Regions from separate parts of the Pseudoclavibacter sp. CFCC 13611 genome, predicted to be linked through region 4. Evidence: riboswitches for the same ligand, from Rfam matches in the RefSeq annotation. Region 4 holds a riboswitch; each other region holds the start of a gene.
The links. Region 4 has a riboswitch for thiamine pyrophosphate ahead of thiD (bifunctional hydroxymethylpyrimidine kinase/phosphomethylpyrimidine kinase). Riboswitches for the same ligand answer to the same signal wherever they lie in the genome.

Region 1 (2,192 bases), on a different contig from region 4:
CTCGATGACCTGTTGCGCCGACACGCTCGGGGTCGGGCTCGCCGGCGGCACGTCGGCCACGACCTCGCTCGACGGCCACGCGGGCTGTTCGTCGAAGCGATGGGTGACTGGCCCTTCTCGACGTTCGCTCGGTTCGAGGCGAACGCCGATCACCCGCTCGTCTCGCCAGAGAAGCTCCACGGCGCGTTCCGGCACCACATGCACGTCGTCGCACACTTCGAGGGCCGATATATAGGCCCCGGCGAGGCGTCGCGGGGTGATCTGGTGGTCGTCGCGGGCCAGGAACGCCCCGCTGATGCCCGGGCCGAGCAGCGGCTCAAGCGCACGGGCCTCTCGTGAGGTGAGATCCTGCACGTCGAGCCCGAGTTCGAGCTGCTGGGCGCGCAGGCTTCGCAGCAGCTCGCGATCGGCGGCGTCGGCGGTGGCGACGATGGTCGGCGTCGACCGGTAGCCGGTGCCGACCACCGTCGCCTGGTCCAGCTCGGCGACGATCTGCGGGTAGAGACGCGCGGCCGGCACGGAGAGCGCGAGCAGACTCTCTTCTTCGAAGGCGTACTCACTCACGGCGGCGAGCATCCCGGCCGCCGCATGACTCGCGCCCGAAGCGGGCGCCGGATCGACGATCGTCACCGCGTGACCGCGCTGATGCAGTCGCCACGCGGTCGCCAGGCCGACGACGCCGGCACCGATGACGATGACATGCTTGTTCATTCTGCTCGCTTCCTACGCCGGTATGATCCGGATCAGGTCGACGGTCTGCACACGATCACCGGCCTGTTTCGGCCTGGTGAATCGCGCGCACTCTCAGCCGAGTTCTCGGCTCCCGTGCTCATGTGGGGCAATTGTACCGCCCGGTTCGTACACTGGACGCATGATCGTCAAGTCTCAGCACGCTGACCGCTCCACCGACCCGCACGCCACACCTCGCACCCGAGAATGGCGACTGAGCATGCTGCAGCAGGCGCAGCTGTATCTGTGCACCGACGCCAGACTGGGCACCGGAGACTTCGACGAGTTCGTGGACGCCGCCTACCGCGGAGGCGTCGACATCATTCAGCTGCGCGACAAGCATCTCGACGCTGGTGATGAGCTGGAGTACTTCGAGCTGCTCGCGGCTGCGGCGCGCCGACATGGGCGACTCTTCGCCGCCAACGACCGAGCCGACGTCGCCACGCTGACCGGCGCCGACATCCTGCACGTCGGGCAGCGCGACCTCAGCGTCGCCGACGCTCGTTCGCTGCTGCCGGAGGGCACGCTCGTCGGCCTGTCGACGCATTCCCGAGTGCAGGCCGAGCAGGCGCGTCTGGGCGATCCTGACTATTACTGCATCGGGCCGGTCTGGCGCACTCCCACGAAACCGGGTCGGGCCCCGGTCACCCTCGACGCCGTACGACAGGTGCATACGCAGAGCCGTGGCGATGCCAAGCCATGGTTCGCCATCGGCGGCGTCAACGCCGAGACCCTGGAGCAGGTGCTCGACGCCGGGGCGAACCGCATCGTGGTCGTACGTGCGATCACCCAGGCCGACGACCCCGAGGCCGCCGCTCGCGAGCTGCGCTCAGCGCTGCCCGAGCTCGCCACAGCGTGAGATAATGTTCGTCGTGTCGCACGACGGCACCCTGCTGACCAAACAAAGAAAGCGGTGACCATGTCATCAGTGTTCGATGCACAGTACGAGCGGTTCTCGACCGGTGCCGGCTTCCTGGCCGCGCTCGATCAGTCCGGAGGCAGCACGCCCAAGGCGCTGCGTCTCTACGGAGTGGACGAATCGCAGTACCGCAATGAGACCGAGATGTTCGACCTCATTCACGAGCTGCGCACTCGCATCATCACCAGCCCTGCTTTCACCAGCGAGCGTGTGCTCGGCGCGATTCTCTTCGAGCAGACGGTCGACCGTGAGATCAACGGGGCCCCGAGCGCGAAGTATCTCTGGAACGAGCTGGGCATCGTGCCGTTCCTGAAGATCGACAAAGGGCTCGCCGAGCTCAAAGACGGCGTGCAGGTGCTCAAGCCGATCCCGACGCTGCAGCAGCAGCTCGACAAGGCGAACGCGAACGAGGTCTTCGGCACGAAAGAGCGCTCGCTGATCAAACAGGCCAACGAGTCGGGCATCATCGCCGTCGTCGACCAGCAGTTCGAGCTGGCCGATCAGGTGCTCGACGCCGGGCTCGTGCCGATCATCGAGCCCGAGG
Region 2 (2,192 bases), on a different contig from region 4:
GGAACCAGTGTGACGGCTCTCGATCTGCAGTCGCTGCTGCAGCGACGAGCCGCCGGCGAGATCGACTTCGATCTCATCGATGTGCGAGAACCGGACGAGTTCGACCTCGTGCACATTCCGGGCGCGCGGCTGCTGCCGTTGGCCCGGCTGCAGCACGAGATCCGTGCCCGGGCCTTCGACGTCCCGGCCGGACGCGAGGTCATTCTGGTCTGTAAGACGGGTGCGCGCTCGACGCAGGCGCTCGAAATGCTGCGTGACTCCGGACGCACCAACGTGCGACAGGTGGTGGGCGGCACGATGGGCTGGGTGCAGACGGTCGATCCCTCGCTGCCGCGCTACTGAACCATCTCTGCGCGACTGGCTCGGCGTCGAGCGTCAGCGCAGGTCGACGAAGTGATCGACCGGGCCGTGACCCTGCCCGACGTGCAGAGCGTCGGCGCTGCGCAGCGCCCGGGTGAGCCAGGCCTTGACCGTGATCAGCGCGGTGGGCCAGTCGTCGCCTGCGGCGAGGCGAGTCGCCATGGCCGAAGAGAGCGTGCATCCGGTTCCGTGCGTGCACTCGGTGTCGACGCGCGGAGCGTCGGCTTCGAAGAGCCCGTCGGGCACGGGCGACCCCTCAGGGGCAGACCGGGCGTCGACAAGCGCGTCGTGCACGCGATCGCCGACCAAATGGCCGCCTTTGACGAGCACCACGGTATCGCAGCGTGCGCTGACGAGTCGGGCCTGAGCCACGGCATCCGCCCACGTCTGTGCCTCAGACGCGTCGGCGAGCACCGCGAGCTCAGGAACGTTGGGGGTGATCAGATCGGCACTGCGGCAGAGATCTCGCACGGCCGCCTCGGCGTCTTCGGCGAGCAGGCGGTCGCCGCTGGTGGCCACCATCACCGGGTCGAGCACCACGATCGGCGGCCGCACCTCGTCAAGCCAGGCCTTCACCGTCGTGACGGTGTCGGCGTCGGCCAGCATGCCGATCTTCACGCCGTCGATCTCCACGTCGTCAGACACAGCCTCCAGCTGCTCGCGCAGAAAAGAGACCGGCGGCAGGTGCACCGAGCGCACGCCCCGGGTGTTCTGCGCCACGAGCGCGGTGACGACCGCCATGGCGTAGCCGCCCATCGCCGAGATCGATTTCAGATCGGCCTGCACCCCGGCGCCGCCGGTGGGGTCGGTGCCTGCGATGCTGAGGATGCGCGGCACGCGGATGCTCTTCGGGCGTGATGCGGCATGGTTGACGGTCATTTGGACGATCCCTTCGCTCGTGCTGACGAGAGCAGGTTCGACGGGTCTCTTCTCAGCCCTCGTTCGGGGCACCCCGTGTCACACGCCCAGAGTATACGCCTGCGACCCCCGAGGGTCAGTCTCAGCGAGCGTCGGCGCCGACCCGCGTCTGCACCTCGTGCAGCACCTCGAGCAGGGCCTCGACCGGCTGCGCACCGGAGGCGCCGAAGCGATCGTTGAACAGGAAGAATGGCACTGATGAGATGCCGAGTTCGGCGGCGCGTCTTTCGTCGGCCTGCACCTCGCCCGTATGCGAATGCGTGCTCAGCTCGCGACTGATCGATGCGACATCGAGGCCCTGCTCACCGGCGATCTCCTCGAGCGTCTCGAGACGACCGATGTGGCGGCCCTCGCTGAAGTGGGCGTGAAACAGCGCCAGTGCGACTTCGCGTTCCCGGTGGTCGAGACGGGCCGCGTGCAGCAGCTCGTGGGCAAGACCGGTGTTCGACTGCTGCAGCACGTCGAAGTGGAAGTCGAGCCCGGCGTCGGTGGCGGCCACGGTCACTCGGTCGAGCTCGGTTTGGGCCTGAGACACCGTGATGCCCTTGATGTCGGCCAGATGCTGCGCCGCGCTGCGGGCGTCTGCGTCATCTGCATCGGGGTTGAGTTCGTAGCTGCGCAGACCGAGCAGCACACGGTTCTCAGGCCGCTCTTCGCTGAAGCGCTGCACCGCCGCGAGCAGATTGCTCAGTCCGATGTAGCTCCACGGGCAGGCGAGGTCGATCCAAGTCTCGACGCGGAGCGCAGGCGCTCCGTCTGACGACGACTGCTGAGCGGGCGCGGGGGAGTCTGGCATGTTCGGTCTCTCATCCATCTGAAAAGGGTGACTCCATGCTAGCGAGAGGTGCGTGCGCGCTCACGACGACCGGCCGGGCGGTGCGACCCCAGACGAGCCGGCGGGTGTCAGACCCGAC
Region 3 (2,192 bases), on a different contig from region 4:
AGAGCCGGCGAAACTCAACCGGAACCAGGGCAGAACCGGCGCAGAGTGGACGCAGGCGCACATCGGTGCTACTGTTATCTCTTGTGCCGCGGGGTGGAGCAGTTCGGTAGCTCGCCGGGCTCATAACCCGGAGGTCGTTGGTTCAAATCCAGCCCCCGCAACAGATGCGCCGACGCGGTGCGAAGAAGGTCGGAAACCCAATTGGGCTTCCGACCTTCTGCATTTCTCGGCCGAGGCCCTACCTGCCAGCACTCACAGAGTCCGGCTGGCTGACACTCATCGGGCCCGACCTGCCAGCATTCACAAAGTCTGGCGGGCTCACACTCATCGGGGCTGGCCGGCCAGCGCTCACCGGCTGGTACTCACCAGCCCCCCATGCACCAGAGCCCACCAGCCTGCAGGTCACCGCAGCTCGTACGACTGATCGAAGAAGTCGAGCTCAAGCTGCACCGTGCGTCCGAAGAACTCCCGAGCCTCGCAGGCATGAGCCGGGCCGACACGATCGAGTTCGCTGCGCAGAAACTCGACCAGCTGTCTGAACGGCGGGTTGTCGTGCAGCGTGATCCACTCTGCGTGCACGAAGCTTGCGGGTGCCTGCTCGGGTGCGCGCATCGCCCAGCTCAGGTACGACCATTCCGACACCAGCAGCACCGAGAGAATGATGGTGTAGTTCCGGGTGTCGGCGGCATCGCGAAAGACCCGTTTGAATCCGGCAGTGGCAGCCGTGTCCGGAATCTTCGCGCGGTCGGCCTCGCTCACCCCGAACTTCGCGAAGCAGCGCAGAAAGTACGTGCTCTCGTCGCCCGCCACGTCGCCGGCGAATGCTGCGAGCCGCAGTCGAGCATCCAACCTGTCGGCGCTCGCCACAGCCGCCCCGATCAGAGCCAGAAAGCCGTCGAGAAAGCGGTGATCCTGAATCAGATACCGGCACATCACCGAGTCGTCGATCGAACCGTCGAACAGCTCCGAGACGAAGCGGTGCCCGACGACCGCCTGCCAGTTGGCTGCATTGTCGTCGCGCAGCGAGTCGGTGAAGCGTTCGCCGGCGGATGCTCCGCTCGCGCGGGCAGCAGACGTCTCGTTGTGATCGGGCGTGGTGATTGCGTGCATAAGGGACTCCCATTCTTCCTTCGCCGGCATGACCCGGACAGGTTCGACGGTCGCAGGCGTCGGCAGCCCGATCTCAGCCCCGTGACCGGGGCACCCGTGTGGTACTGACGAGCGTAGCAGCAGGCGCAGGGCGCCTCGATTACGCTGGCAGAACACCCCGAGAGAAAGACCGCACATGACAGACACAGACCACACCGACGGGTTCAGCGCGAGCGAGCGTGCGGCGATGCGTCAGCGCGCCGAAGAGCTGCGCTCGATCAGCGGCGTCAAAGGCGCGGCGAAGCGGGCGCGCGAATACGAGGCGTGCGTCGCGGCGATCGAAGCACTCGACGGGCTCGACGCGGTGATCGCGCAGCGTCTGCACGTGATCGTGGCCGACGAGGCTCCGCATCTCGAAGCCAAGACCTGGTACGGGTTCCCGTCGTACGCCAGTGACGGCAAAGTCATCGTGTTCCTGCAGCCGTCGTCCAAGTTCGACACTCGGTATGCGACGCTCGGCTTCAGCGAAGACGCGCAGCTCGACGACGGTGCGATCTGGCCGACCTCGTTCGCCCTTGCGGCCTGGAACGACGCGGTGGATGCTCAGGTGCGTGCGCTGGTGCGTCGCGCTGCGGGAGCATCTGAGTAGACTGTCCGCGTGAACTACCGAGAGATGTATGCACAGCGCGAGGAGGTCGTCGGCGAAGCACTCGCCGACGACGATTAGCGCGGATGCTCCCACCGTGCCTGACATCCGGCCAGGCGCGGCGGTCGAGCGACCCTGATCACTCACTCACCATTTCTCCCGGCGAAGCGGCGTCTCTGCGATGCCGCGCGCCGTGAAAGGCATACTCATGCAGACTCTCACCGAATCCTTCATCCGCTCTTCGTTCGTCAACGCCTCACGGCGAGAGACGAAAGAGCTCACATTTCGCGACGACTTCGCCGCACTCACGGAAGAAGACTGGCAGCAGCTCGACTACCTGGGCTGGCGCGACCCGAAGTATGCGCGACGCGCCTATGTCGTGCTGCCGCGCCTCGACGGCGACCCGGTCGGCGTGCTGCTGACGCGTGCCGCGGCCGCCCCTCGCACACCGACCATG
Region 4 (2,192 bases):
TCGTGCTGCCGACGCTGCTCGGTCTTGCGGTGACACACCTCGCGCTGCTGCCGGTGCACGGGCCGTGGGGGCTGCTCGTCACGGCGAGCCTGATGTCTCTGGCCAACGGCCTCGGATCCGGCATCATCATGACCATGGGCGCGGATCTGGCGCCGGAGCACCACCCAGCGGCGTTTCTGGGAGCCTGGCGTCTGGTCGCAGACGCCGGCAGCGCGAGTTCGCCGCTGATTCTCTCCGGCCTCGCCGCCGCCGCCGGGATCGCGGCCTCTGCCGCGGTCATGGCCGGTCTGGGCGTCGTCGGAGCCTGGCTGCTGTGGCACTTCACGCCGAAGTTCCTGCCTCCGGAGCTCTCCGGTCGCGGTCGGGTCTGACACCCGCCGGCTCGTCTGGGGTCGCACCGCCCGGCCGGTCGTCGTGAGCGCGCACGCACCTCTCGCTAGCATGGAGTCACCCTTTTCAGATGGATGAGAGACCGAACATGCCAGACTCCCCCGCGCCCGCTCAGCAGTCGTCGTCAGACGGAGCGCCTGCGCTCCGCGTCGAGACTTGGATCGACCTCGCCTGCCCGTGGAGCTACATCGGACTGAGCAATCTGCTCGCGGCGGTGCAGCGCTTCAGCGAAGAGCGGCCTGAGAACCGTGTGCTGCTCGGTCTGCGCAGCTACGAACTCAACCCCGATGCAGATGACGCAGACGCCCGCAGCGCGGCGCAGCATCTGGCCGACATCAAGGGCATCACGGTGTCTCAGGCCCAAACCGAGCTCGACCGAGTGACCGTGGCCGCCACCGACGCCGGGCTCGACTTCCACTTCGACGTGCTGCAGCAGTCGAACACCGGTCTTGCCCACGAGCTGCTGCACGCGGCCCGTCTCGACCACCGGGAACGCGAAGTCGCACTGGCGCTGTTTCACGCCCACTTCAGCGAGGGCCGCCACATCGGTCGTCTCGAGACGCTCGAGGAGATCGCCGGTGAGCAGGGCCTCGATGTCGCATCGATCAGTCGCGAGCTGAGCACGCATTCGCATACGGGCGAGGTGCAGGCCGACGAAAGACGCGCCGCCGAACTCGGCATCTCATCAGTGCCATTCTTCCTGTTCAACGATCGCTTCGGCGCCTCCGGTGCGCAGCCGGTCGAGGCCCTGCTCGAGGTGCTGCACGAGGTGCAGACGCGGGTCGGCGCCGACGCTCGCTGAGACTGACCCTCGGGGGTCGCAGGCGTATACTCTGGGCGTGTGACACGGGGTGCCCCGAACGAGGGCTGAGAAGAGACCCGTCGAACCTGCTCTCGTCAGCACGAGCGAAGGGATCGTCCAAATGACCGTCAACCATGCCGCATCACGCCCGAAGAGCATCCGCGTGCCGCGCATCCTCAGCATCGCAGGCACCGACCCCACCGGCGGCGCCGGGGTGCAGGCCGATCTGAAATCGATCTCGGCGATGGGCGGCTACGCCATGGCGGTCGTCACCGCGCTCGTGGCGCAGAACACCCGGGGCGTGCGCTCGGTGCACCTGCCGCCGGTCTCTTTTCTGCGCGAGCAGCTGGAGGCTGTGTCTGACGACGTGGAGATCGACGGCGTGAAGATCGGCATGCTGGCCGACGCCGACACCGTCACGACGGTGAAGGCCTGGCTTGACGAGGTGCGGCCGCCGATCGTGGTGCTCGACCCGGTGATGGTGGCCACCAGCGGCGACCGCCTGCTCGCCGAAGACGCCGAGGCGGCCGTGCGAGATCTCTGCCGCAGTGCCGATCTGATCACCCCCAACGTTCCTGAGCTCGCGGTGCTCGCCGACGCGTCTGAGGCACAGACGTGGGCGGATGCCGTGGCTCAGGCCCGACTCGTCAGCGCACGCTGCGATACCGTGGTGCTCGTCAAAGGCGGCCATTTGGTCGGCGATCGCGTGCACGACGCGCTTGTCGACGCCCGGTCTGCCCCTGAGGGGTCGCCCGTGCCCGACGGGCTCTTCGAAGCCGACGCTCCGCGCGTCGACACCGAGTGCACGCACGGAACCGGATGCACGCTCTCTTCGGCCATGGCGACTCGCCTCGCCGCAGGCGACGACTGGCCCACCGCGCTGATCACGGTCAAGGCCTGGCTCACCCGGGCGCTGCGCAGCGCCGACGCTCTGCACGTCGGGCAGGGTCACGGCCCGGTCGATCACTTCGTCGACCTGCGCTGACGCTCGACGCCGAGC

Region 1: it holds a riboswitch for thiamine pyrophosphate, as region 4 does, so the genes downstream of both, F8O08_RS08220 (FAD-dependent oxidoreductase) here and thiD (bifunctional hydroxymethylpyrimidine kinase/phosphomethylpyrimidine kinase) in region 4, are expected to answer to the same signal.
Region 2: it holds a riboswitch for thiamine pyrophosphate, as region 4 does, so the genes downstream of both, thiD (bifunctional hydroxymethylpyrimidine kinase/phosphomethylpyrimidine kinase) here and thiD (bifunctional hydroxymethylpyrimidine kinase/phosphomethylpyrimidine kinase) in region 4, are expected to answer to the same signal.
Region 3: it holds a riboswitch for thiamine pyrophosphate, as region 4 does, so the genes downstream of both, F8O08_RS04865 (TenA family protein) here and thiD (bifunctional hydroxymethylpyrimidine kinase/phosphomethylpyrimidine kinase) in region 4, are expected to answer to the same signal.

Annotation. Positions count from the first base shown of each region.
Region 1 covers NZ_WBKE01000002.1:860,181-862,372, forward strand. The annotation lists gene F8O08_RS08220 (FAD-dependent oxidoreductase) at 1-711, opposite strand, end outside; TPP riboswitch at 704-837, opposite strand; gene thiE (thiamine phosphate synthase) at 950-1,588, shown strand; gene F8O08_RS08230 (fructose bisphosphate aldolase) at 1,649-2,192, shown strand, end outside.
Region 2 covers NZ_WBKE01000002.1:855,557-857,748, reverse strand. The annotation lists gene moeB (molybdopterin-synthase adenylyltransferase MoeB) at 1-342, shown strand, start outside; gene thiD (bifunctional hydroxymethylpyrimidine kinase/phosphomethylpyrimidine kinase) at 376-1,239, opposite strand; TPP riboswitch at 1,230-1,325, opposite strand; gene F8O08_RS08195 (DsbA family protein) at 1,361-2,074, opposite strand; gene F8O08_RS08190 (MFS transporter) at 2,182-2,192, opposite strand, start outside.
Region 3 covers NZ_WBKE01000002.1:117,676-119,867, forward strand. The annotation lists tRNA gene F8O08_RS04860 (tRNA-Met) at 88-161, shown strand; gene F8O08_RS04865 (TenA family protein) at 403-1,110, opposite strand; TPP riboswitch at 1,107-1,218, opposite strand; gene F8O08_RS04870 (hypothetical protein) at 1,286-1,738, shown strand; gene F8O08_RS04875 (FBP domain-containing protein) at 1,944-2,192, shown strand, end outside.
Region 4 covers NZ_WBKE01000001.1:932,995-935,186, reverse strand. The annotation lists gene F8O08_RS04090 (MFS transporter) at 1-371, shown strand, start outside; gene F8O08_RS04085 (DsbA family protein) at 479-1,192, shown strand; TPP riboswitch at 1,228-1,323, shown strand; gene thiD (bifunctional hydroxymethylpyrimidine kinase/phosphomethylpyrimidine kinase) at 1,314-2,177, shown strand.